Linked DNA regions of Aquibium oceanicum. The protein of the gene in region 1 interacts with the protein of each later gene in a pairwise test. Links are inferred from orthologs where the notes say so. Each region holds a gene or a part of one and is shown on either strand. Other genes may lie near its edges. The genes, in order: dnaQ, dnaN and dnaE.

Region 1 (10,075 bases):
GCCCGTCAGCACCTTGCCGGACGACGGCACGACGGTATTGTAGGCGCGGCCGAGACGGGTGATGGAATCGAGCAGGATCACGACGTCGCGGCCGTGCTCGACCAGGCGCTTGGCCTTTTCGATGACGATCTCGGCGACCTGGACGTGGCGGACCGCCGGTTCGTCGAAGGTCGACGACACTACCTCGCCGCGCACGGAGCGCTGCATGTCGGTGACTTCCTCCGGCCGCTCGTCGATCAGGAGCACGATCAGGAAGCATTCCGGATGGTTCGATGTGATCGAATGGGCGATGTTCTGGAGCAGGACGGTCTTGCCGGTGCGCGGCGGCGCGACGATCAGGCCGCGCTGGCCCTTGCCGAGCGGTGCGACCAGATCGATGACGCGCGAGGAGATGTCTTTGGTCGTCGGGTTCTCGAGCTCCATCTTCAGCCGCTCGTTCGGATAGAGCGGCGTCAGATTGTCGAAATGGATCTTGTGCCTGATCTTCTCGGGATCGTCGAAGTTGATCGTGTTGACCTTCAGCAGCGCGAAGTAGCGTTCGCCTTCCTTGGGGCTGCGGATGGGGCCTTCGACGGTATCGCCAGTCTTCAGCGAGAAGCGGCGGATCTGCGAGGGCGAGATGTAGATGTCGTCCGGGCCGGGCAGGTAGTTAGCGTTCGCCGACCTCAGGAAGCCGAACCCGTCCTGCAGGACCTCGACGACGCCATCCCCGATGATCTCGATGTCCTGCGCGGCGAGTTTCTTCAGGATCGCGAACATCAGCTCCTGCTTGCGCATCACGCTGGCGTTTTCGACTTCCAGCGATTCGGCGAACGCAATGAGATCGGTCGGCTTCTTGTTCTTGAATTCCTGTAGTTTCATTTCCTGCATGGAAAAACTCTGAATGTGCGAGGGGATACAGCGGGATGCGGCGACTGCCGGCGGCGAACTGGATACGGCTCGGCTGCGCTGTACAGGGAGGAAGCCGGTCTTTTATAGCCGACACGACGCCAGCGCAAGAAGGCTTTTTGACGGTCTCAGAACGGTTTCACGATCACGAGGATCACGATCGCGATCATCAGCACCGTCGGGCCTTCGTTCATCAGACGCCAGTGCCGCGCCGGCTTGTCGTTTCGATCCTCCGCGAACTTCCTGACCGCGGCCGAGAAGTAGCCGTGAAGTCCCGACAAGAGAATAACCAGAAGGATCTTCACGTGGAGCCATCCGGCCTGGAACCGGAAGCCGTCCCAGGCGAGCCAGAGCCCGAAGACCCAGGTGACGGTCATCGCCGGATTGATGATGACCCTCAGGAGCCGTTGCTCCATCACCTTGAAGGTCTCGGACTGCACCGAGCCGGGCTCGGCATCGCAATGATAGATGAACAGACGCGGCAGGTAGAGCATCCCGGCCATCCACGAGATCACCGCGATGACATGGATGGCCTTGGCCCAGAGATAGAAACTGTCCGGGTCGATTGCAAACAGCAGCGCCGTCAAGGCGAGAAAGATCGCGATCGCGACGGCTGCGCGACGCGCGGCGGTGCGTCCGCCTGTCGATCCGCTGTTTTCCATTGGCTCTAGCGCCCTCTCACCTGGGCGATCATCGCCTCGACATGCTCGATGGGGGTCTCGGGCGTGATGCCATGTCCGAGATTGAAGACGAAGGGGCCGTCCGAAAGCGCGTCCAGGATCGCCGCCACACCATCCGACAGCGCCTCGCCGCCGGCGACGAGCCGCATCGGGTCTAGATTGCCCTGAACGGTCCCTTGCGCCTGCAAACGGCGCGCCTGGGAGAGCGGCACGGCCCAGTCGAGCCCGAGTGCCTGCACGCCGGTGCTTGCCTTGTAGCCGTCGTAGAGGCTGCCAGCGCCTTTCGGAAAGCCGATGATCGGGGTTTCCGGGTGCGCCTGCCTGATCTTCTTCACCATCCTGGCGACGGGCGCCTCGCAGATTGTGCGAAACGAAGCCTCGTCGAGCACACCCGACCAGCTGTCGAAGATCTGGACGGCGTCCGCGCCATTGTCGATCTGCCGGATGAGATACTCCGCAGAGACGTCCGCCAGGACATCGAGAAGCTTCGCGAAGGCCTGCGGATGCTCGTAGGCGAACAGCCGAGCCGGCGCCTTCTCGGGCGTGCCCTTCCCGGCAATCATGTAGGTGGCGACCGTCCAAGGGGCGCCGCAGAACCCGAGAAGCGTCGTCTCGGCCGGAAGTTCGTGCCGCAGACGCCTCACGGTCTCGTAGACGGGGGCGAGTCGCTCGTGGAACGCATCCGTCCTCAGCTCTTCGATGCCCGTCTCATCGATCGGCGTCATCAGCGGTCCTTGCCCCTCTTCGAAGCGCAGATCCCTTCCGAGCGCATGGGGAACGACGAGAATGTCGGAAAACAGGATCGATGCGTCGAAGCCAAAGCGCCGGATCGGCTGCAGGGTCACTTCGACGGCGAGATCGGGATTGTAACAGAGATCGAGGAAGCTCCCGGCTTCTTTCCGCACTTCCCGGTACTCGGGCAGATAGCGGCCAGCCTGGCGCATCATCCAGATCGGAGGAGGATAGACAGTCTCGCCCTTCAGGACGCGCATCATCCGTCGTTCGACTGCCATCTGCGTCACCTCTCCGCCCTCAATGAAAAAGAGAATCTCTTTTTTAAGGAATCTGATTGTTCTTAGACTCTGTCAGAATCGGGGATATCGGCTTTTCCCCATCCGCGCCAGCGCGGGTACCTCCGATCGCGCGCGTGCATAGTGTCGCGGCGGCGGTGGTGATAGCGGGGATTGTCCAGAATTCCTGTTCACAAACAGGGAGTTGATCCGGCACCGCTTATTGCGATCGTGCAGGCTTGTTCCGGACGACTTCTACCGCCCGCCTTTTCCTCCCCAGCCCGGGAGACAATTCCACACCCATCCGAATTGTGGATGAAACGGCTTCTGATACAGTCGCGCCGGCCGCACCTCGCGGTCTCGCCAAACCATCCCCTGATTCCCACAGGACAGGCCTTTCCCCTGTGAACAAGCCGCGAAACTTCTTTCATCTCCACCTCATATCGGATGCCACCGGCGAGACGCTGCTGGCCGCCGGCCGGGCGGCGTCGGCCCAGTACAAGGATGCGCGTGCGATCGAGCATATCTATCCGCTGATCCGCACGGAGCGGCAGCTTGCCGCCGTGCTTCAGGAGATCGACAGCGAACCGGGGATCGTCCTCTACACGATCGTCGACCAGCCGCTGGCCCGCATGATCGACGAGAGCTGCGCGGCAATGGGCCTGCCTTGCGTTTCGGTACTCGAACCCGTGCTCACCGTCTTCCAGTCCTATCTGGGAGAACCGGCCGGCCGACGCGTCGGCGCGCAGCACGTGCTCGATGCCGAATATTTTCGCCGCATCGACGCGCTGAACTTCACCATGGAGCATGACGACGGGCAGCTGCCGACGGACATAGACGAGGCCGACATCGTGCTCGTCGGTATTTCAAGGACGTCGAAGACACCGACGAGCATTTATCTCGCCAACCGCGGCATCAAGACCGCGAACCTGCCGATCGTCCTGGGCGTCGACATCCCCGACAGCCTGAAGAAGGCGAAACGGACGCTGATCGTCGGGTTGATCGCCTCCGCCGAACGCATCTCGCACGTGCGCCAGAACCGGATTCTCGGCACCGGCGCTGGGTACGATGCGGAACGTTATGCCGATCGCACGGTGATTTCGGAGGAGCTGACCTACGCCAGGCAGATCTGCAACCGCTACGGCTGGCCCATGATCGATGTCAGCCGCCGCTCCATCGAGGAAACCGCGGCCGCCATCCTTGCGTTGCGCGGTCGCAGCCGCTAGCGGGACCGGCCAAGGAGAACGAAAATGCGCGACCAGATCATCCTCGCCTCGGGCAGCCCATTCCGGCGCCAGTTGCTGGAAAATGCCGGCGTGACCTTTCAGGTAGTCAGGGCGGATCTCGACGAGCGATCCCTCGAGGCCCCCTTGGCGAATTCAGGCGCAGGTGCGGAGGACATCGCCTCCGTCCTGGCGGAAGCGAAGGCCACATCGGTGAGCGAGGCGCATGCCGGCGCCTTCGTGATCGGCTCGGACCAGACTCTGTCGCTGGAAGACGAGGTCTTCCACAAGCCCGAGGACATGGAGGGCGCGCGCCGCCATCTGCTGCGGCTGTCGGGGAAGACGCATTATCTCAACAGCGCGGTGGTGATCGTCCGCGACGGCGAGACGATCTGGCGTCATGTGGCGGTAGCCGCCATGACCATGCGCGAGCTCGATCCGGGCTTCGTCGGACGCTATCTGTCGGCCGTGGGCGACGACGCGCTTTCGAGCGTCGGCGCCTATCAGGTCGAGGGTCGCGGAATCCAGCTCTTCGAAAAGATCGAGGGGGATTATTTCACCATCGTCGGTCTTCCGCTTCTGCCGCTGCTCGCGGAACTCAGGGCATTGGGCGCGATCGATGGCTGACGCACGGACGCGGGCATTCGTCTGCGGGCATCCGGTGGCGCATTCGCGGTCGCCGCTGATCCACCGATACTGGCTTAGAACGCTCGGCCTGACCGGCGAATACGTCGCGGTCGACGTGGCGCCATCCGAATTCGATCCGTTCATCAGGGGACTTGCGGCGGCGGGCTACGCTGGCGGCAACGTCACCATCCCCCACAAGGAGGCCGCCTTCGCGGCGACCGACCGCATCGACGAAGCCGCGAGGATCGTCGGGGCGATCAACACCGTCTGGCTGGAGGATGGCCGCCTGTGCGGGACGAACACGGACTGGTCCGGCTTTTCCGCCAATCTCGATGCCCGTGCACCGCAATGGAGCGCTGGCGGCACGGCGGTCGTGCTCGGTGCCGGCGGAAGCGCGCGCGCGATCGTCCATGCGCTGTCGGCGAAGGGTTACCGGGAGATAAGGGTGGTCAACCGAAGCCCCGCGCGAGCGAGGGAACTCGCCGATCGCTTCGGGCCGAAGGTAACCGCGCACGGCTGGGCCGCCGTGCCCGAACTTCTCGCGGATGCCGACCTGCTCGTAAACACCACGCCGCTCGGTATGGCGGGAGACGCCGGCGAAGCGATCGATCTCGCGCCACTGCCCGATCATGCAGTCGTCACCGACATCGTCTACGTTCCATTGATCACGCCGCTGCTCGCTGCCGCGCGCGCACGGGGACTGACCATCGTCGACGGGCTCGGAATGCTTCTCCACCAGGCCGTGCCCGGCTTCGAGCGCTGGTTCGGTACCCGGCCTTGTGTGACCGAGGAGCTGAGGACGCTCGTCGTCGCCGATATGGACCTGCGCAAGTGATCATCCTCGGACTGACCGGCTCGATCGGAATGGGCAAGTCGACGACGGCGAAAATGTTCGCCGATTTCGGCGTTCCAGTGAACGACGCGGATGCCACGGTGCACGAACTCTACCGCGGAGTGGCAGTGCCGCTGATCGGCGAGGCGTTTCCCGAGGCCATCAGGGACGGCGTTGTTGATCGCACGCGGCTGGCGCAGTCCGTCCTGGGAAACGGCGAGGCGATGCGGAAGCTGGAGGCGATCGTGCATCCGCTCGTCCGCGAAGCAGAAGCCGAATTCGTCAGGCTTCAAGAGTCGCGAGGCGCCCCGCTGATCGTGCTGGACATCCCGCTGCTCTTCGAGGCCGGCGGCGCCGACCGAGTGGACCGGATCGTCGTCGTCACCGCCTCTCCCGAGGTACAGCGCGAGCGCGTGCTGAAGCGCCCAGGCATGACGGAACAAAAGTTCGAGGCCATCCGCGCGAAGCAGATGCCGGATGCCGAGAAGCGCGCCCGGGCGGATTTCGTCATCGACACCGGGCAGGGCATGGAGCCGGCGCGCCAGGCGGTGGCGGCAATAATCGGTGAACTGACGGGCCACCGCCCCGCTTGAACGGGTACATTTCCGCTCGAAATCGGCTAAGCTCGTCGCGATCACGAATCGGAGCCGGGCGTTTTGCGGGAAATTATCTTCGACACCGAAACCACGGGTCTCGACCCGCTGGAGGATCGCGTCATCGAGATCGGCGGCGTCGAGCTCGTGAACCGCTTCCCCTCGGGCCGCTCGATCCATTTCTACATTCACCCCAGCAGCCGGGAGATTCATCCGGAAGCCCAGGCTGTGCACGGCATCAGCATGGCCGATCTTGCCGGGAAGCCCACCTTCGCCGAGATCGTCGGAGAGTTCCTGGCTTTCATCGACGGCGCCAAGCTCGTCGCCCACAACGCGACCTTCGACATGAACTTCCTGAACCAGGAGCTGAAGCGGGTCGGCATCGAGCCACTGCTTCCCGACCGCGTCGTCGACACGCTGGCGATGGCACGCCGCAAGCATCCGATGGGCCCGAATTCACTGGATGCCCTGTGCAAGCGCTATGCGATCGACAACAGCCGCCGCACCAAGCACGGCGCGCTGCTCGATTCGGAGCTGCTGGCGGAAGTCTACATCGAACTCGTCGGCGGCAAGCAGGCCGCGCTCGGACTGGAAGTCGTCGAGGCGGCGGTCGAGATCGATGCGGGCGGGATGAGTGTGGTCGCGGCGGTCGCGCGGCGCCGGATCCCGCTTGCTCCGCGGCTTCTGCCGACAGAGCGCGCCGCACACGCGGCGATGGTCGAGGGGCTGGGAGACGCGGCGATCTGGAAGCGGATCGCGATGCCGGAGGGCCGGGAACCGGCCTCCGGCTTCACGCATGCTGCGGAATAGCCGGGTCGACTGGCCTCAGCTGACCTGGACCTTGGAGCGCGCCTGGTCCTCTGCGATTTTCTGCTGGAACATCTGCGCGAAGTCGATCGGATCGAGCATCAGCGGCGGGAAGCCGCCGTTGCGGGTCGCTTCGGCGATGATCTGGCGCGCGAACGGGAACAGAAGCCGCGGGCACTCGATGAAGAGCACCGGCAGGACGTGCTCCTTCGGAAAGTTCGCGACCCGGAAGACGCCGCCATAGATCAGTTCGACGTTGAACAGGACGGTCTCGTCGACGGTCGCCTTGGCATTCAGCGTCAGCGTCACGTCGTATTCGGTGCCCGACATCGGGTTCGCGTTGACGTTGACGTTGATTGCGATGTTCGGAGCCTTGTCGCGACCGCGCAGCGAACCCGGTGCGCCGGGGCTCTCGAAGGAGAGATCCTTGACATACTGTGCAAGCACGTTCAGCGACGGCTGGGCGCCGTTGCCGGCAGTGGCCGCGCCTGCCGTTCCGTTCTCGTTGGTCTCGTTCGCCATCCGGTCGTTCCTTCTTTGATACCGCCGCCCGGGCGGCGCAATTTGGGCGGTTGGCTATCACGCACATTGTGGCGATACAAGGCTGAACGGGCGTTTCGCCGTCTCGCCGGTGCGGGTCAGTCGCGCTTCCACGGCGAGTTCGGGTCGGTGGAGCGCGAGTACTCCTCCTCGTCGAGATCGATGGTCCGGCTGTCTTTTTGCCGCGCGCGGCCGAGATCCATGCCGCGAATATCGACATTGGCGACGATGCGCGCGCTGAGGAAGCGCCAGGCGGCATCGCGGAAGGCCGGCACGAAGAGCAGGAATCCCATGGCATCGGTCACGAATCCCGGAAGCAGCAGGAGGAGCCCGGCAAGCAGGATCATCACGCCGTGGACGAGTTCGCGCTGCGGCACGCGTCCGGCATCGACCTCCTGGCGGATACGGCTCAGAAGGCCGAAACCCTGCACGCGAAGGAGGATGGAACCGACCAGTGCCGTGACCAGCACCATCGCCAGCGTGGCGACGACCCCGATCCGGCTGCCGACCAGCACGAAAGCGGCGATCTCCATGAGCGGGACCGCGACGAAGAGGATGAAGAGGAAGGGAAATCGCACGTCGGAATCTTTCCGGGGCTTTGGGGTGGAGAAAAGGCGTCAACCCTATAGGTAGTTAGCGCCGCATTGGATTTGAATGATAGACCGGCGCGTTCTATATGGGCGTAATGAGGTTGCGCGGCGTCTGATCAGGATACGGGTTTTTTCGGCCCTGGCGCGGCCCGACAGGATTGTTTGGCGGACGAGATGGAATTCTTGGACTTCGGGACACTGTTCTTCATCGTGGCTGCGGTCGTGATATTCCTGCAGCTGCGGAATGTCCTCGGCCGCCGCACCGGCAGCGAGAAACCGCCCTTCGATCCTTACACCGCAAACCGTACCCGTGAAACCGAGGGGCCTTCGCCTCAGGACAACGTGGTTTCCCTGCCACGCCGCAAGGCGACGGGCGACACCGAATCGGCCTATGCGGACATCGACAAGACCGCCGCGCCCGGCACGGATTTGAACAAGGGTCTGCGGGCGATCCGGGATGCCGATCCCAGCTTCGATCCCAAGGTCTTCCTGGATGGCGCCAAGATGGCCTACGAGATGATCGTCATGGCCTATGCCGATGGCGACCGGAAGACGCTGAAGAACCTCCTGTCCCGCGAAGTCTACGACGGTTTCGTGCAGGCGATCGCAGAGCGGGAGACCCGCTCGGAGAAGATCCAGTCCTCCTTCGTCGGCATCGAAAAGGCCGACATCGTTTCGGCCGAAATGAAGGGCACCGAAGCGCACGTCACGCTTCGCATCGTGAGCGAACTCATCTCGGCGACCCGCGACAGCGCCGGTTCGGTCATCGACGGCGACCCCGAGACGGTCGCCGAAGTGAAGGATGTCTGGACCTTCGCCCGCGATACGCGTTCGCGCGATCCCAACTGGAAGCTCGTGGCCACCGAAGCCGAAGACTGACAGGCGAGGGGAAGAGGTGCCGCTATCCTCGCTCTTCCGACCCGTGGAGTTCGCGGATATCCCCGGCTGGGATAGCGACCGCACCGCGCCAGCCTTCGAAGCGTTCCGGCGGTCGGCCGGGCATGCTGCTCTCGTAAAGCCCTACAGGACCGGTTCGCTCGGTATCGAAGCAAGTGCGTTCGCCGCCGCCTACGAGGCGGCGATTGGTTGCGAGGCGCTCGACGATGCGGCCTCGACCGCGTTCTTCGAGCGCTGGTTCGTCCCCCATCTCATTCGCCCGGAAAATGGTAGCCGCGGTTTTGTGACCGGCTTCTACGAGCCGGAGGCGGTGGCCTCGCCGACACGCACCGAACAGTTCCGGTATCCGATCTATTCTCGCCCCGCGGACCTCGTCGATCTGGACGAGCACAACAGATCGCCGGAACTCGATCCCTATCTCGCCTTCGGCAGATCCATGGAGGGGAGGATCGTGGAATACCACGATCGAAAGGCGATCGAGGAAGGAGCGCTGGCCGGCCAGGGCCTCGAGATCGCCTGGCTGGAAGATCCCGTCGATGTCTTCTTCATCCATGTCCAGGGCGCGGCGCGGCTGAACATGCCGTCGAGCGTCAAGCGGATCACCTACGCGGCGAAATCCGGCCAGCGGTTCACCGGACCGGGCGGCGTTCTGGCCGATATGGGCGAACTGCGCCGGGAAGACGTCACCATGCAGTCGATCCGGCAATGGTTCCGGGATCACGCGGACCGGATCGACGAAATCCTGTGGCGCAACCGCTCCTTCATCTTCTTTCGGGAGGCTGAGGTCACCGACCCGCGGCTCGGGCCGGTGGCGGCCGCGAAGGTGCCGCTGACGGCGGGTCGCTCGATCGCGGTCGACCGGCTGCTCCACACGTTCGGAACGCCTCTGTTCATCCATGCTCCGGCCCTGGCGGCTTTTGGAGAGGCTCCGTTCCGAAGGTTGATGATCGCGCAGGACACGGGTTCGGCGATCGTCGGCCCCGCCCGCGGCGATCTTTTCGCCGGATCGGGCGACGCTGCCGGCGAGATCGCCGGCGTCGTGCGCAGCGAGGCGGATTTCTATGTGTTCGTCCCCCGGGCACTTGCGAGCGCCGAACCATGAGCCGGAGAACGGGCTCCCGCCGCGATCTCAGCGAGGATGACCGCATCCTCTGGAATCAGGTCGCGCGCACCGCGGTCCCGCTGAAGGGGAAGACGCTGCCGGAGGAGATGCTGGACCCGATGGTCGATGCATCGGCTGCCTTTCACGACGTCCTCGAGGCCGCCGCCGCAGCGCCGCCGCCGCAGAGGCCCCGTAAGTCGCAGGAGCATGTTCATACGCCCCGCACGATCGATCAGCCGACCCGGCAGAAGCTCGCCAAGGGGCGGCTGCCGCTGGAAGCGCGCGT
Region 2 (9,880 bases), 240 kb from region 1 along the record:
CGCCGCGCCCTTATCAGGCCGCGGATGAAGTTGAGCAGCGAATCGGGGGCATTGTTCTGGGCGTCGATGTTGACCTTCGCGTAGCCGTACTCGCCATCTTCCTTCATCTCGCGGACGAGGTCCTCCCCGGGGCAGACGGAGAAGCCGCCATTCGGCCGGGACGACCACTGCAAGGGCGTGCGGACCGCCTCGCGCTCCTTGAGATCGAGGTTCTCGCCCATGCCGATCTCCTCGCCGTACCAGATGACGGGCGTACCCGGCAGCGAGAACATCAGGCTGTAGGCGAGCCGGAGCCGGCGCTGGTCCCCGTCGAGCATCGGCGCCAGGCGCCGCCGGATGCCGCGATCGTAGACGATCATGCCCGGATCGGGCGCCATCGCATTGAAGACCTCCTGGCGTTCCAGGTTGGACAGGCGCCCGAGATCGAGTTCGTCGTGGTTGCGCAGGAACGTGCCCCACTGCCCCTCGATCGACAGGTCCGGCATCATGGCGAGAACCCGCCGGATGGGCTCGGCATCCTTGCGGACGAAGCCGAGGAACATGTGCTGGTTCAGCATGAAGTTGAAGACCATTTGGATGCGGTTTCCATCTTTGCCGAAATAGTCGGTCACCTCCTTCATGGTGACGTTCGCCTCGGCAAGCAGGACGGATTCCGCGCGACGCCAGGACAGCAGCCGGCGCAAATCCGACAGATAGTCCGCCGGATCCTCCTTCGGACGCTCTTTCAGCCCCTTGTACTCGATCAGGAACGGGACCGCGTCCATGCGGAAGCCCGAGACCCCGAGCTGGAGCCAGAAGCCCATGATCTTGTCGATCTCTTCCCGCACCTCGGGATTGGCGGTGTTGAGATCAGCCTGATGTTTGTAGAACCGATGAAGGTACCAGCTCTTCGCCTTGCGATCGTACGTCCAGATCGCCTCCTGCACGCCCGGGAAGACCACGCCGTCGTGGATGTTCTCCGGCTTCTCATCCGACCAGACGTACCAGTCCCGGTAGGGAGAATTCGGGTCGCTGCGCGCGCTCTGGAACCAGGGGTGGTCGATCGAGGTGTGGTTCACGACCAGATCGACGAGGACCCGCATCCCTCTGTCGTGCGCCGCGCGCGTGAAGGCGACGAAATCCCCCAGCGATCCGAGGCGAGGGTCGACGCCGTAGAAATCCGTGATGTCGTAGCCGTTGTCCCGGTTGGGGCTCGGATAGAAGGGCAGCAGCCAGATGCAGGTGGCGCCGAGCGATTCGATGTAGTCGAGCCGGTCGGCGAGGCCCTTGAAGTCGCCGACCCCGTCGCCGTTGGAATCCATGAAGGCGTCCGCGTCGACGCAATAGATGACCGCGTTCTTGTACCAGAGGTCCAGCATCGGCAAACCCGTCCCGTTTCAATGTGGCATGACAACGGTTCCCGCGCGGTCACGTTCCGACAGCAGATGGGATGGCTCTTTGTCGGTCAGTCGCGCTCGAGGGTCGCCAGGATGCCCTCGTTCGGCCGCAGCTCGACCGATCCATCCAGTTCCTCGCCTGTGCGGTCGAGAGCCGTGGACAGCACGATACGTGCCTTCGATCCCCGAGGGATCGCGCAGGAGCGGTTCTCCTTGCTGAAGTTCAGCACGATCCGGAAGCGTTCGTCGCCGTGGCGGCGCTCGAAGGCCAGCACGTTGCCCTCGGCACCACTGAGTTCGAAGGAGCCGACGCTCAGCGCGGGGTGTCTCTGCCGGAAATGGATCAGCTGATGATAAAGCGACAGAATCGAGTTCTTGTCATCACGAAGGCAGGCGACGTTGCAATCGCCATTATCGGCTGCGAGCGGCAGCCAGGGCTTTCCTGCCGTGAAGCCAGCGTTGGCCCCGTCCTCCCACTGCATCGGGGTGCGCGCGGGATCTCGGCCGACGCCGAGGCCCGGCTCGTTCTTCTCCCACGGGTCCTGCACGGCCTCCGGCGGGATCTGCACCTCGCCGAGGCCGATCTCGTCGCCGTAGTACATGGTGGGTGTCCCGCGTAGGGTCAGGAGCAGCATGCCGGCAAGCCGCGCCTGTTCCAGCCCCACGCGCGCGGCGATCCGCTTCTGATCGTGGTTGCCGAGCACCCAGTTCGGCCAGCCGCCATCGGGGAGCTTGTCCTCGTATTCGACGATCAGCCTGGCGATCTCCTCCGCGCGCCAGCTGGCCTGGAGAAGCTGGAAGTTGAACGGCAGGTGCGCGCCCTTCAGGTCCTCGCCGTAATAGGCAACGAGCCTTTCGAGCGGCAGGTAGATCTCGCCGATCAGCACCCGCTCCGGATACTCCTGCAGAACCGACCGCATCTCGGCGATCACCTCGTGCACCTCCGGCTGATCGGCCGAATGCACCTGAAGAAAACGGTTGATCTCCGCCTGGCTTGGCTGGAAGGAGGGGTTGGGCGGGTTGCCGCGGAACTCCGCGTCCTTGATGAGATGCCAGATGACGTCGACGCGGAACCCGTCGACACCGCGGTCGAGCCAGAAGCGCATGGCATCGTACATCGCCTCGCGAACCTCGCGGTTGCGCCAGTTGAGGTCCGGCTGCTCCTTCAGGAAGGCGTGGTAGTAGTATTGTCCAGTGGCTTCGTCCCATTGCCACGCGGAGCCGCCGAAATTGCTGATCCAGTTGTTGGGCGGCCCTCCGTTGGGAGCGGGATCGCGCCAGATGTACCAGTCGCGCCTGTCGTTGTCGCGCGACTGCCGGCTTTGCCGGAACCAGGGATGTTCCTCGGAAGTGTGGTTCGGCACGAAGTCGAGGATAACCTTGAGGTCGCGGGCGTGCGCGTCTTCAACCAGCCGCTCGAAGTCCTCCATCGTCCCGAACATCGGATCGACGCCGCGATAGTCGCACACGTCGTAGCCGAAATCGGCCATGGGCGAGGGATAGAAGGGCGAAATCCAGATGGCCTCGACACCGAGCCAGGCAAGATAGTCGAGCCGGCGGCGAATGCCTTCCAGGTCGCCGATCCCGTCTCCGTTGGTGTCCTGAAAGGATCGCGGGTAGATCTGGTAGACGATCCCGCGCTTCCACCAGATCTGGTCCGGCATCTGAGCACTCCCGTGGCTGTTCACAGGACGCAATACACCGCGCCCGCAAACTGTTCCGACCGGAATGCGCTTAATAACCCGTCAGGTGGTGTGATCGTGCCGGGCCTTTGCCGGATCCGGGCACGATCGAAGGGTCGCCGCCGCGATGGGGCGACCCGCGCTCTTCTTTAGAGAACGATGACCTTGGCGCCGTTCTCCGCGCGCTCGTAGAGGTCGATGATGTCCTGGTTGATCAGCCGGATGCATCCCGAAGACATCGCCTGCCCGATGGAATTCCATTCCGGCGTGCCGTGGAGGCGGTATCCGGTGTCGCCATTCTTGTTGAACAGGTAGAGCGCCCGCGCGCCGAGTGGGTTCATCAGACCGGGCGGCATGCCGCCGCGCCATTTTGCAAGTTCCGGCTGCCGGCCTATCATCTCGGAGGGCGGGGTCCAGGTCGGCCACTCGCGCTTCATGGCCACGCGCGCCGTGCCTTTCCACTCGAAGCCCTCGCGCCCGACGCCGATGCCGTAGCGCATCGCCTTGCCTTCCGGCATGACGAGATAGAGGAACTTCTCGTTGGTATCGACGATGATGGTACCCGGCTTCTCCTTCGTGTCGTAGCGGACGGTCTGCCGATGATACTTCCGCGGCACCTTGGAGATGGGAATGGACGGCAGCTGGTAGCCGGAATCCTTCTTCGATCCGTACGAGGAGGAAAACATGCTGATGGTGCCGTCGGACGTGCAGCCCGCGAGTGCCGTCGCCAGTGCCAACCCCGCCGCGACGACGATTGCTCTTGTTCTCATGCTTCGTTCCCGATTGAAGGCCCTGCCCGATTCGAGCCATGATTAGGTCCGAAATCTTAACGGCAGTTTACCTTGATTTTGCCAAGCCTCATCGGCACCGGCGCGTCCCCACGGGCGGAATTCAGCCACAATTATTGCAGTTCGGCAACATCTTCGTTCCCCGGAGCCCCGACCGGCCTCGCGACCGCCGCTATGGCAGGAGCCTTTTTGCACCTGCTGGACGGAAGGTTTCGCTTCGAACCCGATGGTGGCATTCTGCGCCGATGCCCATCGTCTCGCCGATTCCCCTCAATCCCCTCGTCGACGGCCGTCAGTCGGAACGCGCGCTTCTGGTCCGGCGCGGCGTCCAGCGCATGCTGTTGCAGATGAACGCGCACGTCCTGCCGGAGCTTTCGCTTGCATCCGGCCGACGGGCCGACCTGATCGCGATCACCCGCAATGCCGAGATATGGATCATAGAGATCAAGTCCTCGGTGGAGGATTTCCGCGTCGACCGGAAATGGCCGGAGTACCGGCTTCACTCAGATCGCTTCTTCTTCGCCACCCATCCGGAGGTCCCGGCCTCGATCTTCCCGGAGGAGTGCGGCTTCATCCTGTCGGACGGCTACGGCGCGGAAGTGGTCCGCGACGCTCCCGAACACCGGCTGGCGCCGGCCACCCGCAAGTCCCTCCTGATGCGGTTCGCTCGCGCCGGCGCGGCGCGGCTGCTTGCCGCCGAGATGGCCGGCGTTTCGGTGCCCTCCATCGAAGGCGAGAGCGATTGACGGCTGCGGTCGCTGGCGAACTCATATAATAAAAGTCGTCACCGCTCCCCGGAGCGAGGAGCATTCCGTCGCCTCATCGGAGCCTCGTCGGTGAGACTCCCGGCACGATCGACCGTCCGTTGGTAGGACTCGATCGGGCCCGTGAAACTCTCGTATTTCACCGCCGGAAGGCGTTGACGCATCGCCGAAGCTCGACTATAAGCCCGCACGACTGAGGCGGCCCATCCGGCCGCCCGTTTGTTTTCGCGCCTGCCGGCATCGGAGTGGCGCGACCCTGGCAAAACGAGAGAGGCACCATGGCCAATACGAGCTCGGCCAAGAAGGCTACGCGCAAGATCGCCCGCCGGACCGAAATGAACAAGAACCGCCGTTCGCGCGTGCGCACCTTCGTGCGCAAGGTCGAGGAAGCAATCGCTTCCGGAGACAAGACGGCGGCCGAGACGGCTTTCAGGGACGCTCAGCCGGAGCTGATGCGCGCCGCGACGAAGGGCGTCCTGCACAGGAACACCGCCTCGCGGAAAGTGTCCCGTCTGGCACAGCGCGTGAAGGCTCTCGGCGCCTGACGCAACGTCATACGGCTAAGCAATTCTTGATGAAGCCCGGCGGCAACGCCGGGCTTTTCGTTTGCCTCCAATGGCTTGCCCATGGCATCATAGTGCATTGCGAAAAACGGGACGCTTTTCGTTTGCCGGCATAACCGTCCTGCAGACCGGCGTGGGGAAACGGACCCTTGCAACCGCAAAGCGGCGCTCACGATTTCTGGAGCAAAAACAACAGCTTGCGCGGGGATGTCCACAGCTTGTTCATCAGCAGCCTCACGCTAGCGTGAATTAATTATGTCAAGCAGAAAATTATCATTTCTTTAATAGCCGCTTACGCAAAATGCCCGGTTTCGGAACAGTTTGATTCACAAAGCAATTATCCGAACGGTTGAGTTCAGGGCTCCGATTTCAACCTCTCGGCTACGCCATATCCGTAAAAAACCGATGAAGCGGCCTTGCCTCTCGGAAGCGCATTTTCTAAGGTCTAAGCATCAAACGGGACAGGGCTGCGGCCCTTAATACCCAGGAAAATTCGAACCGCTCACACGCCGGATTGAAACCGGTGAGCGCTAGAGTTTTGCCCGTTTGAGGCGGCGGTCAGCGTCGTGTCCAGCGTAAGGTGAGGACGTGTGTCTCCTGGCGTATGCGCCAGGGCGGGGTCCTTGCGCTGTCCGAAAACTGGGGACCAAGGCGCGTGAGCGCCTGGAGTGGGACGTGCCGTCCCGAATGGGGCGGCAGGAAATGGGGACGTGTAGCGAGGAGTGCGGCCTGCGGCCGCCTGATAAAATCGAGGACGTTCGCGACCGTTCCGTTGCGAGCGAGAGGGCAGCTTTGATCAATGAAAAGGAACGAGGACATGTACGGCGGAATTGAAACGGGGGCACAGGCGGGGCTTCCTTTCATTGTCAACAACGGCGGAGAAGGCACGATGCGCGGCGGAGCTTCGGAAGCAGACTCCATCTTTGACAAGTTGCGGGCTCAGTTGCAGGCGCGCCTCGGCGCGGACGTCTATTCGAGCTGGTTCGGACGCATGAAGCTTGCGGAAGCTTCGCGCGGCGTTGTCAGGCTATCGGTACCCACGGCGTTCCTGCGCTCCTGGATCAACAATCACTATCTGTCCCTCATCACCGAGCTCTGGAAGAAGGAACAGCCCGAGATCCTGCGGCTTGAAATCGTCGTCCGTACCGCTGCCAGGTCGACCCGCGGACTGATCGAGGCCGAGCCGGCCCCGGCCAAGCCGGCCACGCGCAATCCCCAGACGGCATTGGGCAACGGTGTCCTGGCGGCACCGAAGCAGGCGCAGCCCCGCGCCCCGATAAAAGACAACGCCCCTCGGCAGAGCATCCTCGGGTCGCCGCTGGACGGACGCTACACGTTCGACAGTTTCGTGGACGGTCCCTCGAACCGCGTGGCCTTCGCCGCCGCGCGGACGGTGGCGGAGAATGCATCCACCTCGATCCGCTTCAATCCGCTCTTCATCCACGCCTCCGTGGGGCTCGGCAAGACGCACCTGCTCCAGGCGATCGCCGCCGAGTCGCTGGCGCGGCGCCCCGGCTCGCGTGTCGTCTACCTGACGGCGGAGTACTTCATGTGGCGTTTCGCCACCGCGATCCGCGACAACAATGCCCTGACGCTGAAGGAACAGCTTCGCGACATCGACCTGCTCATCATCGACGACATGCAGTTCCTGCAGGGCAAGTCGATCCAGCACGAGTTCTGCCATCTCATCAACATGCTGCTCGACAGCGCCAAACAGGTCGTGGTCGCTGCCGACCGTCCCGCGTCTGATCTGGAATCGCTGGAACCGCGCGTCCGGTCGCGTCTGCAGGGCGGGGTCTCGCTCGAAATGTCGGCGCCGGACATGGCCATGCGCCTGTCCATGCTGAAGCAGCGTCTGGAAGCGGCCCGCTCGGAAGACCAGTCGCTGGCAATTCCCGACGAGATCCTGGAGCACGTCGCTCGCACCGTCACCGGCAGCGGCCGCGAACTCGAGGGCGCCTTCAACCAGTTGCTGTTTCGGCAGTCGTTCGAACCACAGCTGACGATCGACCGCATCGACGAACTGCTCGGCCACATGTTCCGGTCGGGCGAACCGAAGCGGGTGCGGATCGAGGATATCCAGCGCATCGTGGCGCGCCACTACAACGTATCCAAGACCGAGCTGCTCTCGAACCGGCGCACCCGCACGATCGTCAAGCCGCGTCAGGTGGCGATGTATCTGTCGAAGGTGATGACCCCGCGCTCCCTTCCCGAGATCGGGCGGCGGTTCGGCGGACGCGACCATACGACCGTGCTGCATGCGGTGCGAAAGATCGAAGGTCTCTCGGGCACCGACGAGAAGCTGGAGCAGGAACTGGAGCTGCTGCGCAGGCTCATAAACGACCAGGCGGCCTGACCGGTCGCGCGGGGCGGCGGACCGGGGCGCTTTTCCCCCGGGAATGCCCGCGCGAAGGGGGCGTAGCCCTCGCGCGGGCTTGCCTTTGCCGCGCTTTTCCTGTCATTTTGCCCCTCGTTGTCGGCCCGTTTCGGGCCGTTCGTTTCTGCGCTTCGCGCTCGAAGCATCCCTGATCACGAGACCGGTCCGTCATGCGCGTCACACTCGAACGTTCCAACCTGCTCAAGTCGCTCAACCACGTGCATCGCGTGGTCGAACGGCGCAACACGATCCCGATCCTGTCGAACGTGCTGCTGAAGGCCGACGGCGCGGTCCTGGAGCTGAAGGCGACCGATCTCGATCTCGAGGTGACGGAGGCGACGCCCGCGCAGATCGAACAGGCGGGAGCGACGACGGTCCCTGCGCATCTGCTCTACGACATCGTGCGCAAGCTGCCGGACGGTGCCGAGGTGATGCTGAAGACCGATCCGGAAGGCCACTCCATGTCGGTGATCTCGGGCCGGTCGAGCTTCAAGCTGCAGTGCCTGCCGCAGTCCGACTTCCCGGAACTGACCGCGGGCTCCTTCTCCCACATCTTCCGCCTCGAGGCGCCGGCCCTGAAGGGCCTGATCGACAAGACCCAGTTCGCGATCTCGACCGAGGAGACCCGCTACTATCTCAACGGCATCTTCCTGCACACGCACGAGAGCGGCGGGAAGCTCATGCTGCGTTCCGTCGCGACGGACGGCCACCGACTGGCGCGCGCCGAGATCGAGGCGCCTGCCGGTTCGGAAGGCATGCCGGGCATCATCATCCCGCGCAAGACGGTCAGCGAACTCCAGAAACTCGTCGACAATCCGGACGTGAAGGTGGTCGTGGAGCTGTCCGACACCAAGATCCGGCTGACCATCGGCAGCGTCGTACTCACCTCGAAGCTCATCGACGGCACCTTCCCGGATTACCAGCGGGTCATCCCGTCGGGCAACGACAAGAAGCTCGTGATCGATCGCCAGAGCTTCGCGGCGGCCGTCGACCGCGTCTCCACCATCTCCTCCGAGCGCGGCCGCGCGGTCAAGCTGTCGATCGCCGACGGCCAGGTCACACTGACGGTCAACAATCCCGATTCCGGCAGCGCGGTCGAGGAAATCGCGGCCGACTACGATTCCGATCCCGTCGAGATCGGCTTCAATGCGCGTTATCTCCTCGACGTGGCGGCGCAACTCAACGGATCGGAGGCGCAATTCATGCTCGCCGATGCCGGCTCTCCGACGCTCATCACCGATCTCGCGGATGAACAGGCGCTCTACGTCCTGATGCCGATGCGCGTCTGAGGCGGTGGCCGACGAGGATCGCGAAGCCGCCGGCCGGCCTCGCCGGGCCGCGATCGGCCGGCTCAAGCTGACGAACTTTCGCAACTACGCCAGCCTCGCCGCCGATTTCGCTCCGGGCGCCGTCGTGCTGTCGGGCGAAAACGGCGCGGGCAAGACCAATCTCCTGGAAGCGATCTCCCTGCTTTCGCCCGGCCGCGGGCTTCGCCGGGCACCCTATGCGGACCTGGTTCGCGAGGCCGCTCCCGGGGGCTTCGCCATCCATGCGCGGATCGAAGGTCCGTCGGGCGAGGCCGAAATCGGCACCGGCGCGGGCGAAATCGCAGCCGAGGGGGACGGGGGGCGCAAGGTCCGCATCAACGGCGCGACCGCACGATCGGCCGACGAGATGCTGGAATGGCTGCGCGTGATGTGGCTGACGCCGGCTATGGACGGGCTCTTCACCGGTCCGGCCTCCGACCGCAGGCGCTTCCTCGACAGGCTCGTGCTGACCATCGACCCCGCCCATGGCCGCCGCGCGCTCGACTACGAGAAGGCGATGCGCGGGCGCAACCGCCTGCTGGCGGAGGGATCAAGAAACGAAGCCTGGTTCGAGGCCATCGAGGCGCAGATGGCGGAGACCGGCGCCGCCATCGCCGCGGCACGCTTCGAGATGGTGCGGCTGCTCAAGGCCATGATCGAGCGGGCGCCCGACACCGGTCCTTTCCCGAAGGCCGACCTGGCGCTTTCCGGCCCCCTGGAGGAAGCGCTTGCCGCGAGCGCGTCTCTCGACGCCGAGGAAGACTTTCGCCGCCGCCTGGCGGAGGGACGCGAACGCGACCGCGCCGCCGGCCGCACGCTCGAAGGTCCGCACCGCTCAGACCTCCTCGCCCGCCACCGCCCCAAGGACATGCCCGCCGAGCTCTGCTCCACCGGCGAGCAGAAGGCGCTGCTGGTCGGGCTCGTGCTGTCGCATGCGCGGCTGACCGGCGAGATCGCGGGGATGGCGCCGGTGCTCCTGCTCGACGAGATCGCCGCGCATTTCGACCGGGGCCGCCGCGCCGC
Region 3 (11,152 bases), 2.5 Mb from region 1 along the record:
CTTGCGGCCGATGATGTTCTTGTTCACTGCCAATGCCGGTCCCGTGTCGAATTGACTGCCAATTGTTTGTAACGCCGCGAAACGGTCGAGCGATCCAGCGATCCTCCCGGTTTGTCCGCCGTGCTTCGGCGCCGCGCAGCCATTCGTCCCCTATCCTCCCATGGATTCTCGGCGGGACAGTACAAGCAGCGCCGTCCGCCACACAAGCCATGATGCATTGCGCCGCGTTGATTGGAGGCGGTCGGCCGCCATATAGGTTACCGTACAGAGACGTGAGCGGAAGGACGGAGTACGGGCCATGGATCATGCGGACGCGAATGACATCATCGTCGCCGGCGCGGGACCGGCGGGACTGATCGCGGCGCTGGCGCTTGCCGATGCCGGCTTCGGCGTAGAGCTGATCGGGCCGGCCCCATCGACCGAGGATCGCCGCACGACGGCCCTGATGATGCCGTCTCTGGCTTTCCTCGACGACCTCGGCCTGAAGGACGCCGTTCTGGCGCATGGCGCGCCGCTGCGGGCGATGCGCATCGTGGACGCGACGCGCCGCCTGCTGCGCAGCCGACCCGTCTCCTTCCATGCGAGCGAAATGGGGGAGGACGCCTTCGGCTGGAACATCCCCAACGGCGCGCTTGTGCGCGAACTCGAAGCCGCGGTGGTGGCGCGGACCGCGATCAACTGGACGCGCGAGGCGGTGTCGCGCTGGCAGGCGGCCGACGATGCCGTCGAGGCATTTCCCGCGGAGGCTGCGCCGATCACGGCCCGGCTGGCGGTCGCTGCCGACGGCCGGAACTCGAAGGCGCGAGAAGCCGCAGGGATCCGCGTCGCGACGCATTCGTACCGTCAGGCGGCGCTGGTGTTCAACTTCGCCCATGGGCGCCCGCACGGCGACATCTCGACCGAATTCCACACCGAGACCGGACCGTTTACGCAAGTGCCGTTGCCCGGCCAGCGATCGAGCCTGGTGTGGGTGCTCCGCCCCGAGCGCGCGGAGCAGCTGGCCGAGACCGGCGACGAGGAATTGTCGGCGCTGGTCGAGGAACAGATGCAGTCGATGCTCGGCAAGGTTTCCGTGGAGCCGGGCCGCCAGGTGTATCCGCTGTCCGCTGCGCTACCGTCGAGTTTCGCCAGGAAGCGCGTGGCGCTTGTCGGCGAGGCGGCGCATGTCTTTCCGCCGATCGGCGCCCAGGGGCTCAATCTCGGCATCCGCGACATCCGCGATCTCGCCGCGACCGCGCAGCGGCATGCGGAGGATCCCGGCTCGGGGGCGGCACTGCGCGCCTATTCGCTGCGCAGAGGCCCCGACATCCTCGCCCGCACCGGCGCGGTCAACGCGCTCAACCGTTCGCTGCTGTCGAACTTCCTGCCGGCGCAGCTTGCCCGCTCCGCCGGACTGGGCATCCTGTCGGCATCCGCGCCGCTGCGGGCCATGTTCATGCGCGAGGGCCTGGAGCCGGGTTCCGGCCTCAGGAGCGCCTTCTCAGGTCGACGGGAAGAGGTCGGGCGGTAGGAAACCGCTCTTGATGAGATAGAGAAGCCCGGTGACGGTGAAGACCGACAGCACCGTCGTGATCAGGACGCTCGCCGACGCCCGCTCCATCCACACCCCGTACTGCTGTGCGATGACGAAGACGTTGGTCGCGGTCGGAAGACCGGCGAGCAGCACGGCGGTGTAGACCCAGACCGGATCGAAATCACCGACTGCGCTGAGCACCAGGTAGCAGAGCACGGGATGCAGGATGAGCTTGATCCCGGCGATCGGCGCCATAGCACGGGGAACGCGCTTCAGCGGCCGCAGCGCCAGCGTCACGCCCATGGTGAAGAGCGCGCAGGGTGCGGCGGCCCGGGCGAGCATCTCCAGGAGCCTCTGGAGAGATTCGGGTGGCGTCCAGGCAAAGGCGGCGGCGCAAACCCCGACGGCGGTGGCTATGATGAAGGGATGCAGCACGATCCGCTTCACGACATCGACGACCAGCGATCCGAACGATCGCTTCTCGCCGCCCGACAAGGCCATCATCATCGGCGCGATGGCGAAGTGCATGATGTTTTCGAAGCAGAAGATGAGCGCAACCGGCACAGCCGCGGCCTCGCCGAAGGCGAGAAGTGCTATGCCCGGACCCATGTAGCCGATGTTGCCGTAGGCGGCGGCGAGCCCCTTGATGGTGCTCTCGGCGATCTCTCCGCGCGAGACGATCGCGGAGCCGACGAACATCAGAGCAAACATGGCATATGTGGAAAAGACGGCGCCGAAGATGTAGCTCCATTCCGTGAGCCGCTCGATCGGCGTCTTCGACAGGAGTTGGAAAAAGAGGGCCGGCAACGCGACATAGATGATGAAGATGTTCATCCAGCCGAGCGCTTCGAGAGGCTGTCGGACGATCCTGGCGACCACGAAACCGAGGAAGATCAGCCCGAAGAACGGCAGTACGAGGCCGAAGATGTCCGCCATGGATGAGAATGCCTGAGAACCGCCGTCGCGCTAGCCGCTGCGCGACGAAGCGTCAAGTGCAACCGCTATTGAACTGGCGTGCGGGTTGCGCCACTTATGATCGCGGGTGGTGACACATATGAGTTCGATAAGACAAGCAAAGTTCCAGATAGGCCAGGTGGTTTCCCACCGCCTGTTCCCGTTCCGAGGGGTGATCTTCGACGTCGACCCGGAGTTCGCCAATTCCGAGGAATGGTACGAGGCGATCCCGGAGCACATTCGGCCCCGCAAGGACCAGCCGTTCTACCATCTTCTCGCCGAGAACGCGGAGAGCGAGTACATCGCCTACGTGTCGGAGCAGAACCTGGTGCCGGACGAATCCGGCGAACCGATCCGGCATCCGCAGATTTCCGAGTTCTTCGTCAAGACGCCCGACGGCCGATACGAGCCCAAACCGACGGCCATGCACTGATATCCGGTCGAGACGGGTTCTTGAGCCTCAGTCGCGCTTCAACTCCAGCCGCGCGGTCTCCACGGGCTGCCCCGTCTCGGGATGCTTCTCGACCGTGGTGAGGATCATGCGATTTTCGCTCGGGCTCGAGAGCGTCATGGAAGCTTCGGGATGTCCCGGCCACTGGAGCGCGAGTTCGAGCGTGCGGCCGCTGCGACGGCCGGCCAGATCGGCGGTGCCGCGTGGCGATCCGACATAGGAGCCGGCATACCGCCCCTGCGACACCTTCAGCTCCGCTCCGAGCCTGGTCGAGAAGACCAGCATCGCGCGGCAGTTTCCGTGGAGCGAGATCGTTTCGGAACCGGCGTCGCCAACGAGAGTGCACGAGACGTTCACCGGCTTGGACGCCGCCGTCATCCGCACCGGCCCGCCGCCCGACCAGTTGCCTTCCAGCGATTTCAGGAAATCCTCATCCGAAGCGCTGGCCGGCGTCGCCAAGCCGAGCATGAATCCGAATAGCAGAAGGATGATCTTCTTCATTGGCGTCCGATCTGGGGTAGCGGCATTGGTGAACCCATGTTGAGCTATCTGAGCACTGGCGTGCGTATGACAAGCGATAGGAATGCGCGGACGCAACACGTTGTGTGACAGCGCCAGCACGTCGCGTGAGGACGCCGCCTAGACCAGTTCGACCTCGACCACACCGGGCACGGCGCGCATCGCCGATACGATCTGCGGGGAGACCTTGTAGCGGTCGGGCAACTCGATTTCGACCTCCCCCTTGCCGCCTTCCTTGATGACGATGAGGCTCACCTGCCCCTCGCCGCGTTGCGACAGGCGCGATGCGAGCGCGGGCACCGGGTCGGCATCGCGCAGGTAGACCCGCACCGCCTGCTTGATCCGGCCGGCCTCGTCCTCCAGCGACTGCACGGTCTGGATGCGCAGATTTACACCTTCCGGCCGGTCCTCGGCCGCGACGGTGATGACCAGCGATCGGCCTGGCTCCAGATGGTCGCGGAACTGTGCCAGCGTTTCGGAAAAGAGCACGGCCTCGTACTGGCCGCTGGTGTCCGAGAAGGTGACGACGCCCATCCTGTTTCCGGTCCGCGTCTTGCGTTCCTGCTTGGAGGTGACGGTGCCGGCAAGGCGCCCGGCGGTCGCGCCACGCTTCACGGCGGCGGAGAATTCCGCCCAGTTCTGCACCCGCAAGCGCTGGAGCACGGTCTTGTACTCGTCCAGCGGATGGGCCGAGAGATAGAAGCCGACCGCCTGAAACTCCCGGTGCAGCATGTCGGCCGGCTCCCAGGGCTCGACCGCGGGCAGCCGCAACGGCTCGCGGGGGCCGGCGAGCGCCATGCCGAAGATGTCGTGCTGGCCGGACTGGGCGTCTTCCGCTGCACGCTGCGCCAGCCCCATCATGCGTTCGACGCCGGCGAAGAGTTCGGCCCGGCCGCGCTGGAAGCAGTCAAGCGCGCCGGCGCAAACGAGGCTTTCCAGAACCCGCTTGCCGACGATCCGGGGATCGATGCGCTCGCAGAAATCCTCGAGGGTCTCGAACTGCTTTTCCTTCCGCTTCGCCACGATGTGCTCGACGGCCGCCTCGCCGACGCCTTTGATGGCGGCGAGCGCGTAGTAGATGCGGTTCTCGCCGACCTCGAAGGCGCGGTAGGAGGTCTTGACCGACGGCGCCACGACTTCGATGCCGAGCCGCAGGGCGTCCTGCCGGAAGTCGGCCAGCTTGTCGGTGTTGTTCATGTCGAGCGTCATGGACGCTGCCAGGAACTCGACCGGGTAGTGCGCCTTCATGAAGGCGGTCTGGTAGGAGACGATGGCGTAGGCCGCCGCGTGCGACTTGTTGAAGCCGTAGTCGGCGAACTTCGCTAGGAGGTCGAAGATGAAGTCGGATTGCTGCTTGGAGACGCCGTTCTTGACCGCGCCCTCGACGAAGACGCCGCGTTGCTTGTCCATCTCGGCGCGGATCTTCTTACCCATGGCGCGGCGCAGAAGGTCGGCCTGTCCGAGCGTGTAGCCGGCCAGTTCCTGGGCGATCTGCATCACCTGTTCCTGGTAGACGATGACGCCTTGCGTCTCCTTCACCAGGTGATCGATCTTGGGGTGGATCGAGGCGATCTCCTCCTCGCCGTGCTTGCGGGCGTTGTATGTGGGGATGTTCTCCATCGGGCCGGGGCGATAGAGCGCCACCAGCGCGATGATGTCCTCGATGCGGTCGGGCTTCATGCCGATCAGCGCCTTGCGCATACCGGCGGATTCCACCTGGAAGACCCCGACGACCTCGCCTCGCGCCAGCATCTGGTAGGTCTTCTCGTCGTCGAGCGGCAGCTTCGACAGGTCGATCTCGATGCCGCGACGCCTGACGAGCTTGACGGCGGTGTCGAGCACCGTAAGCGTCTTCAGGCCGAGGAAGTCGAACTTGACCAGTCCCGCATCCTCGACCTTCTTCATGTTGAACTGCGTGACCGGCATGTCGGAGCGCGGATCGCGGTACATCGGCACGAGTTCGGACAGCGGGCGGTCGCCGATGACGATGCCCGCCGCGTGAGTGGAGGCGTGGCGGTAGAGGCCTTCGAGCTTCTTGGCGATGTCGAGCAGCTGCTCGACGATCGGTTCCTTCTCCATCTCCTCCTGGAAGCGCGGCTCGGCAGCGATGGCATCGGCGAGCTTGACCGGGTTGGCGGGGTTGGCCGGCACCATCTTGCAGAGCCGGTCGACCTGACCGTACGGCATCTGCAGCACGCGCCCGACGTCGCGCAGCACCGCCCTCGCCTGCAGCGTCCCGAAAGTGATGATCTGGGCGACCTGGTCACGACCGTATTTCTCCTGCACGTAGCGGATCACCTCGTCGCGGCGGTCCTGGCAGAAGTCGATGTCGAAGTCGGGCATCGACACGCGGTCGGGATTGAGGAAGCGCTCGAACAGCAGCGAGAAGCGCAGCGGGTCGACGTCGGTGATCGTCAGGGCATAGGCGACCAGCGAGCCGGCGCCCGAGCCGCGCCCCGGACCGACGGGGATGTCGTGCGCCTTGGCCCATTTGATGAAGTCGGCGACGATGAGGAAGTAGCCCGGATATTTCATCCGTTCGATGACGCCGAGCTCGTATTCGAGCCGTTCGGCATATTGCTCGTGGGTGTAGCCGGGCGAGGCGCCCAGCGTTTCGAGGCGCATGGCGAGGCCTTCGCGCGCCTGGCGCTTCAATTCCTCCGTCTCGGCCATTTCGGCGGCTTCCGCGTCGTCGGCGGACGAGGCCGTGAAGCGCGGCAGGATCGGGCTGCGGTTCCTCGGAAAGTAGGAACAGCGCATGGCGATCTCGACGGTGTTGTCGATCGCCTCGGGCAGGTCCGAAAAGAGGGCAGACATCTCGGCCTGGCTCTTCAGGTAATTGTCCGGGGTCAGCCGCCTGCGGTTGTCGTCGCCGATCACCGATCCCTCGGCGATGGCGATCAGCGCGTCGTGCGCGTCGTAGTCTTCGCGCGCAGGGAAGAACGCCTCATTGGTGGCGACCAGCGGCAGTTCGTGCCGGTAGGCGAGGTCAACCGTCGCCGCCTCTATCGCGCGGTCGTAGCCCTTCGGACGCTGCAATTCGACGTAGAGGCGGTCGCCGTAGACGCTTTTCAGCCTGAGCAGGCGGTCCTCGGCCAATGCGGGACGGTCCCCCTTGAGGGCGCAGCCGATCGGGCCGCCCTCGCCGCCCGTCAGGCAGATGACGCCGTCAGACAGCGCGGCGAGCCACTCCTCGCGCACCTGCACCGGGTCGCCGGGCGGGGTCTCCAGATAGGCGCGGCTGACGATGCGGACGAGATTGGCGTAACCCGCCTCGGTGGCCGCGATCAGCACGACCGACGCGCGCTCCCGGCCGGCGGCGCGCCCGTGGCCGCGGCTCGACTGTGGCTCCTCGCCTGCGAAGGCGATTTCCAGCTGGCAGGCGATGATCGGCTGGACGCCGTCCTTGGCCGCGTACTGCGCGAATTCGAGCGCGCCGAAGAGGTTCGACGTGTCGGCAACCGCGATCGCCGGTGCCCCGTCTGCGACCGCGTGCGCCACGATCTTCTTCAGCGGCAGCGCGCCTTCGAGCAGCGAATAGGCGGAATGGACGCGCAGGTGGACGAAGCTGCGCGCGGGCGCCGGTGCCAGCGGAGCGGCGGCTTCCGCAGCGGCACGCTTCAACGGATCGCGGATCTTGCGTTCTTCGGCCATGCGACTCGGGGCTTCAGGATGTTTCTCCCGGCATCATTCTAGGTGACGACGGATGCGTCCAGTGCGGAAGGCCGACGGTACACAGCTATCGGGTCGGCACACCGATCAAGAAAACTGGTGCCGGGTCCCGCATTGAAGGGTCAAAGATGCAATATCGAGTGACAAGTTCCGGCAGTTTCAGGCGAACTCCATGATCACCGCGTCGACAGCCAGGCTCTCGCCCGGCTTGGCGTTCACCTTCGTCACGGTGAGGTCGCGGTCGGCGCGCAGGACGTTTTCCATCTTCATGGCCTCGACGACGGCGAGCGTCTCTCCGGCCTTGACCTCCTGCCCTTCCTCGACCGAAATCGAGACCACCATTCCAGGCATGGGGCATAAGAGAAGCTTCGAGGTGTCCGGCGGGAGCTTGACAGGCATCAGCCGGTCGAGTTCGGCGGTCGCCGGCAGCATGGCGCGGGCGGTCACCGACATGCCTTTCCAGGCGATGCGCAGGCCGTTGGCGATAGGCCGCAGCTGCGCCGTCACGGAACGGTTCCCGACGGTTCCGCGCCAGACCGCCTCGCCGGGGCGCCAGCTGGATGCGACCGTCAGCGGCTTGCCGCCGGCCACGCGCAGATCGACCTCGAGCGGGATGGAAATCATGCCTTCCGCGATGCTGACCGGAATGTAGTCGTCGCCGATCTTCACCTCCCAGTCGGGCTTCAGCGCGCCGGTGTGGGGTGCCAGGCGGCCGGTCAGCCGGTCGAGACGATCCTTGCGCAGGAGTTCGACAGAGAGGGCGACGGCGGCGAGGACGGTCGTGTCGTCGGCATCCGGAAGGATTGGTTCGAAGCCGTCCGGATACTCCTCCGCGATGAAGGCGGTCGAAAGCCGGCCTTCGCGCCAGCGCGGATGCTGCATCAGCGCGGCGAGGAAGGGGATATTGTGCTCGATGCCGTCGACCACGAAGGCGTCGAGCGCATCCGACATCGCGTCGATCGCCTCGATGCGGGTCGGCGCCCAGGTGCAGAGCTTGGCGATCATCGGATCGTAGAACATCGAGATCTCGGCACCCTCGGTGACGCCGGTGTCGTTGCGCACCACGACGTCGCCGATCCGTCCCTCCTCCGGCGGCTGGTAGCGGGTCAGCCGGCCGATCGAGGGCAGGAAGTTGCGGTAGGGGTCTTCGGCGTAAAGCCGGCTCTCGACGGCCCAGCCGTTGAGCTTCAGGTCCTCCTGGCGGATCGACAGCTTCTCGCCCGCCGCGACGCGGATCATCTGCTCCACGAGGTCGATGCCGGTGATCAGTTCGGTCACCGGATGCTCGACCTGCAGGCGCGTGTTCATCTCGAGGAAGTAGAAGTTGCGGTCCTTGTCGACGATGAACTCGACCGTGCCGGCGCTCTGGTATTCCACCGCCTTGGCCAGCGCGACCGACTGCTCGCCCATGGCGCGGCGGGTCGCGTCGTCGAGGAAGGGCGACGGCGCCTCTTCCACGACCTTCTGGTTGCGGCGCTGGATGGAGCATTCGCGCTCGCCGAGATAGATGGCATTGCCATGCCCGTCGCCCAGCACCTGGATCTCGATGTGGCGGGGATCGACGACGAACTTCTCGATGAAGACCCGATCGTCGCCGAAGGAGGACTTCGCCTCGTTCTTGGAAGACTGGAAGCCCTCGCGGCACTCGGCGTCGTTCCAGGCGATGCGCATGCCCTTGCCGCCGCCGCCGGCCGACGCCTTGAGCATGACCGGATACCCGATCTCGCCGGCGATCCTGACCGCGTGGTCGGCATCTTCGATGACGCCGAGCCAGCCCGGAACGGTATTCACCTTCGCCGCATTGGCGAACTTCTTCGATTCGATCTTGTCGCCCATCGCCTCGATGGCTCGGGGCTTGGGACCGATGAAGACGATGCCTTCCTTTTCCAGCGCCGCGCAGAAGGAGGCGCGTTCGGACAGGAAGCCGTAGCCCGGATGCACCGCCTCCGCGCCCGTCGCCTTGCATGCATCGATGATCTTGTCGCCGACAAGATAGCTCTGCGCCGCCGCGGCCGGGCCGATGTGGACCGCCTCGTCAGCCATCTCCACATGCACCGCGTCGCGGTCGGCGTCGGAATAGACCGCCACCGTCGCGATCCCCATCTTCCGGGCGGTCTTGATGACGCGGCAGGCGATCTCGCCGCGGTTGGCAATCAGGATTTTCTTGAACATAGAAGCCGCGCTTCCCCCACTGCGTACGGTTCCCTTATTATGGAGAACCGGTCACCCGCTCAATAGCCCCGCCACCGAACCGCGGTCGATGCCGCCGGAGCAACGCCGGTGTGCATCATCCGTCGATCCGCCGCCAGTCCCCTGCCACGGCGACAGGGGCGAGACGGTTCAGGAGATCGCAACGCTTTTCGTCGTGCGTGATGGGCAGGATTCGCGACGGTGCGGCGACGGATTTCTTTCCTCCGCGAGCTTTAGGATATATCCGCTTGCGCAGGCGCGGATGCAAACACGTTCCGATGAACAGCACTCGCGCACGTGGAGAGGGAGTATCGAATGCCCAGCATCGACGCCGGCAACCGCAAACGGCACTGGGCGAGGACCAGGAACCTGGCCTTCGCCGTCGTGGCCGTGTGGGGCGTCGCAGCGATACTGGTTCCGCTTGCGGCGACGGCGGTCGGCGTGTTCCCCTTCCTGGATACCCCTTTCGGCTCAATCGTGTGGGCGCAGGGCTCGCTCTTCGCCGCGGTCGTTCTGATCTGGTCCGTGAACCTGCGGCAGGACCGGATCGACGACGTGACCGGCGTCGGGGACTGAGGGCCAATATGACGGACGACGACCGCGGCAGAAGCGGTTTCATCGACAATCCCGGCAAGCTCTTCGTTCTGGGGACGCTCGGCTTTTTGGCGTTCTTCGCCTTCATGGCGGTGCTGGAACAGATGGGGGTCGGAAGCGCGTCGATCGGGGCTGGCTTCCTCGTTTTCACGGTCGGATTCTACGCCGTGATCGGCTGGCTGGCGCGCACCGCGCGGGTCGATGTCTATTACGTCGCCGGCCGCGCAATTCCGACGCACTACAACGGCATGGCCACAGCGGCCGATTTTCTGTCCGGCGCGTTTTTTGTGGCGCTGGCCGGGGGCATCTACTTCGGCGGCTACCCCTATCTTGGCTTCGTGACAGGCATCGCCGGCGGCTTCGTGCTCGTGAACGCGCTGCTCGCACCCTTTCTGCGTAAGTCCGGCTGCTACACGGTCCCGGATTTCATCGGGACCCGCTATGGCAGCCGCACGGCGCGGCTCTGCGCGCTGGTCGTGCTGGCGGTGACGTGTTTCGTCTACCTGACCGCGCAGGTGAGCGCGACGGGGACGATCGCCGCGGTCACGCTCGGGTTACCGTTCGAGCAGGGCGTATGGCTGGCGACGATCGCCATTTTCGCCTGCTCCATGCTCGGCGGGATGCGCGGCGTCACCTGGACCCAAGCAGCCCAGTATGTCGTGCTGGCCATCGCCTTCCTGGTGCCGGTCCTGTGGATCGCGAGCGGGCAGGGCTTCGGATCGATCCCGTTCTTCTCGCTCGGCGACGCGATCGACCGCGTGACGGAGCTCGAGGCCCTGCACGGCTTGCATCCGGCCCGCGAGGCCATTGAAGGCTTGTCCGTGCTCGCCCAACCGCAGGGCGCGGAGGGCAGCGGTTGGACAATGGTGTCGCTCGCCGTCTGCATCATGGCCGGAACGGCCGCGATGCCGCACATCCTCATGCATTCGTTCACCACGCCCACAGTGCGGTCGGCGCGCCGGTCGGTGGGATGGGCGATCGTGTTCGCAGCGGTCCTCCTCCTCTCGGCGCCCGCCCTCGCCACGCTGACCAAGCTGCAATTGCTCGACCCGTCGCTGGCGACGTCTGTAATCGGCAAGGCGGTCGCGGAGGTCTCGAACCTCGGCTGGGTGCAGCATTGGACGTCGGCCGGAATGATGGCCGTCGCGGACCAGAACGGCGACGGGATCGTCCAGCTGAACGAGTTTTTCCTGCGGCCCGAATTGATCGTGCTGGCGGCGCCGGAGATCGCGGGGTTGCCGCATGTGCTCACGGCGCTG

The links.
Region 2: the proteins of dnaQ (region 1) and dnaN interact in binary tests that used the Escherichia coli proteins (3 or more experiments, as listed by UniProt). The link is inferred for Aquibium oceanicum from one-to-one orthologs.
Region 3: the proteins of dnaQ (region 1) and dnaE interact in binary tests that used the Escherichia coli proteins (3 or more experiments, as listed by UniProt). The link is inferred for Aquibium oceanicum from one-to-one orthologs.

Annotation. Positions count from the first base shown.
Region 1 is NZ_CP018171.1:378,410-388,484, forward strand. The notes cover bases 4,814-7,789. They hold dnaQ (DNA polymerase III subunit epsilon), read left to right. Parts: upstream 4,814-5,916; coding sequence 5,917-6,663; downstream 6,664-7,789. Other genes in these bases: BSQ44_RS01935 (shikimate dehydrogenase), read left to right, coding at 4,814-5,263; coaE (dephospho-CoA kinase), read left to right, coding at 5,260-5,853; secB (protein-export chaperone SecB), read right to left, coding at 6,679-7,182; BSQ44_RS01955 (FxsA family protein), read right to left, coding at 7,299-7,778. Also shown: transcription termination factor Rho, read right to left, coding at 1-870; protoporphyrinogen oxidase HemJ, read right to left, coding at 1,017-1,550; hemE (uroporphyrinogen decarboxylase), read right to left, coding at 1,556-2,581; BSQ44_RS01925 (pyruvate, water dikinase regulatory protein), read left to right, coding at 2,983-3,804; BSQ44_RS01930 (Maf-like protein), read left to right, coding at 3,829-4,428; more of BSQ44_RS01935, read left to right, coding at 4,421-4,813; BSQ44_RS01960 (Tim44/TimA family putative adaptor protein), read left to right, coding at 7,965-8,669; mltA (murein transglycosylase A), read left to right, coding at 8,686-9,789; BSQ44_RS01970 (Smr/MutS family protein), read left to right, coding at 9,786-10,075. UniProt on the Escherichia coli protein: DNA polymerase III is a complex, multichain enzyme responsible for most of the replicative synthesis in bacteria. The epsilon subunit contain the editing function and is a proofreading 3'-5' exonuclease.
Region 2 is NZ_CP018171.1:623,217-633,096, reverse strand. What follows is about bases 6,999-9,779. They hold dnaN (DNA polymerase III subunit beta), read left to right. Parts: upstream 6,999-7,720; coding sequence 7,721-8,839; downstream 8,840-9,779. Other genes in these bases: recF (DNA replication/repair protein RecF), read left to right, coding at 8,892-9,779; dnaA (chromosomal replication initiator protein DnaA), read left to right, coding at 6,999-7,529. Outside these bases: BSQ44_RS03180 (alpha-amylase family protein), read right to left, coding at 1-1,358; BSQ44_RS03175 (alpha-amylase family glycosyl hydrolase), read right to left, coding at 1,445-3,040; BSQ44_RS03170 (L,D-transpeptidase), read right to left, coding at 3,208-3,828; BSQ44_RS03165 (MmcB family DNA repair protein), read left to right, coding at 4,092-4,592; rpsT (30S ribosomal protein S20), read left to right, coding at 4,889-5,155; more of dnaA, read left to right, coding at 5,973-6,998; more of recF, read left to right, coding at 9,780-9,880. UniProt on the Escherichia coli protein: Confers DNA tethering and processivity to DNA polymerases and other proteins. Acts as a clamp, forming a ring around DNA (a reaction catalyzed by the clamp-loading complex) which diffuses in an ATP-independent manner freely and bidirectionally along dsDNA.
Region 3 is NZ_CP018171.1:2,874,427-2,885,578, forward strand. Bases 3,358-7,410 are described here. They hold dnaE (DNA polymerase III subunit alpha), read right to left. Parts: upstream 7,092-7,410; coding sequence 3,558-7,091; downstream 3,358-3,557. Other genes in these bases: BSQ44_RS14040 (hypothetical protein), read right to left, coding at 3,358-3,419; BSQ44_RS14050 (acetyl-CoA carboxylase biotin carboxylase subunit), read right to left, coding at 7,269-7,410. Outside these bases: pcsA (phosphatidylcholine synthase), read right to left, coding at 1-27; BSQ44_RS14025 (UbiH/UbiF family hydroxylase), read left to right, coding at 299-1,510; BSQ44_RS14030 (AEC family transporter), read right to left, coding at 1,481-2,449; heat shock protein HspQ, read left to right, coding at 2,568-2,900; more of BSQ44_RS14040, read right to left, coding at 2,928-3,357; more of BSQ44_RS14050, read right to left, coding at 7,411-9,281; BSQ44_RS14055 (sodium/substrate symporter small subunit), read left to right, coding at 9,615-9,875; BSQ44_RS14060 (VC_2705 family sodium/solute symporter), read left to right, coding at 9,884-11,152. UniProt on the Escherichia coli protein: DNA polymerase III is a complex, multichain enzyme responsible for most of the replicative synthesis in bacteria. This DNA polymerase also exhibits 3' to 5' exonuclease activity. The alpha chain is the DNA polymerase catalytic subunit.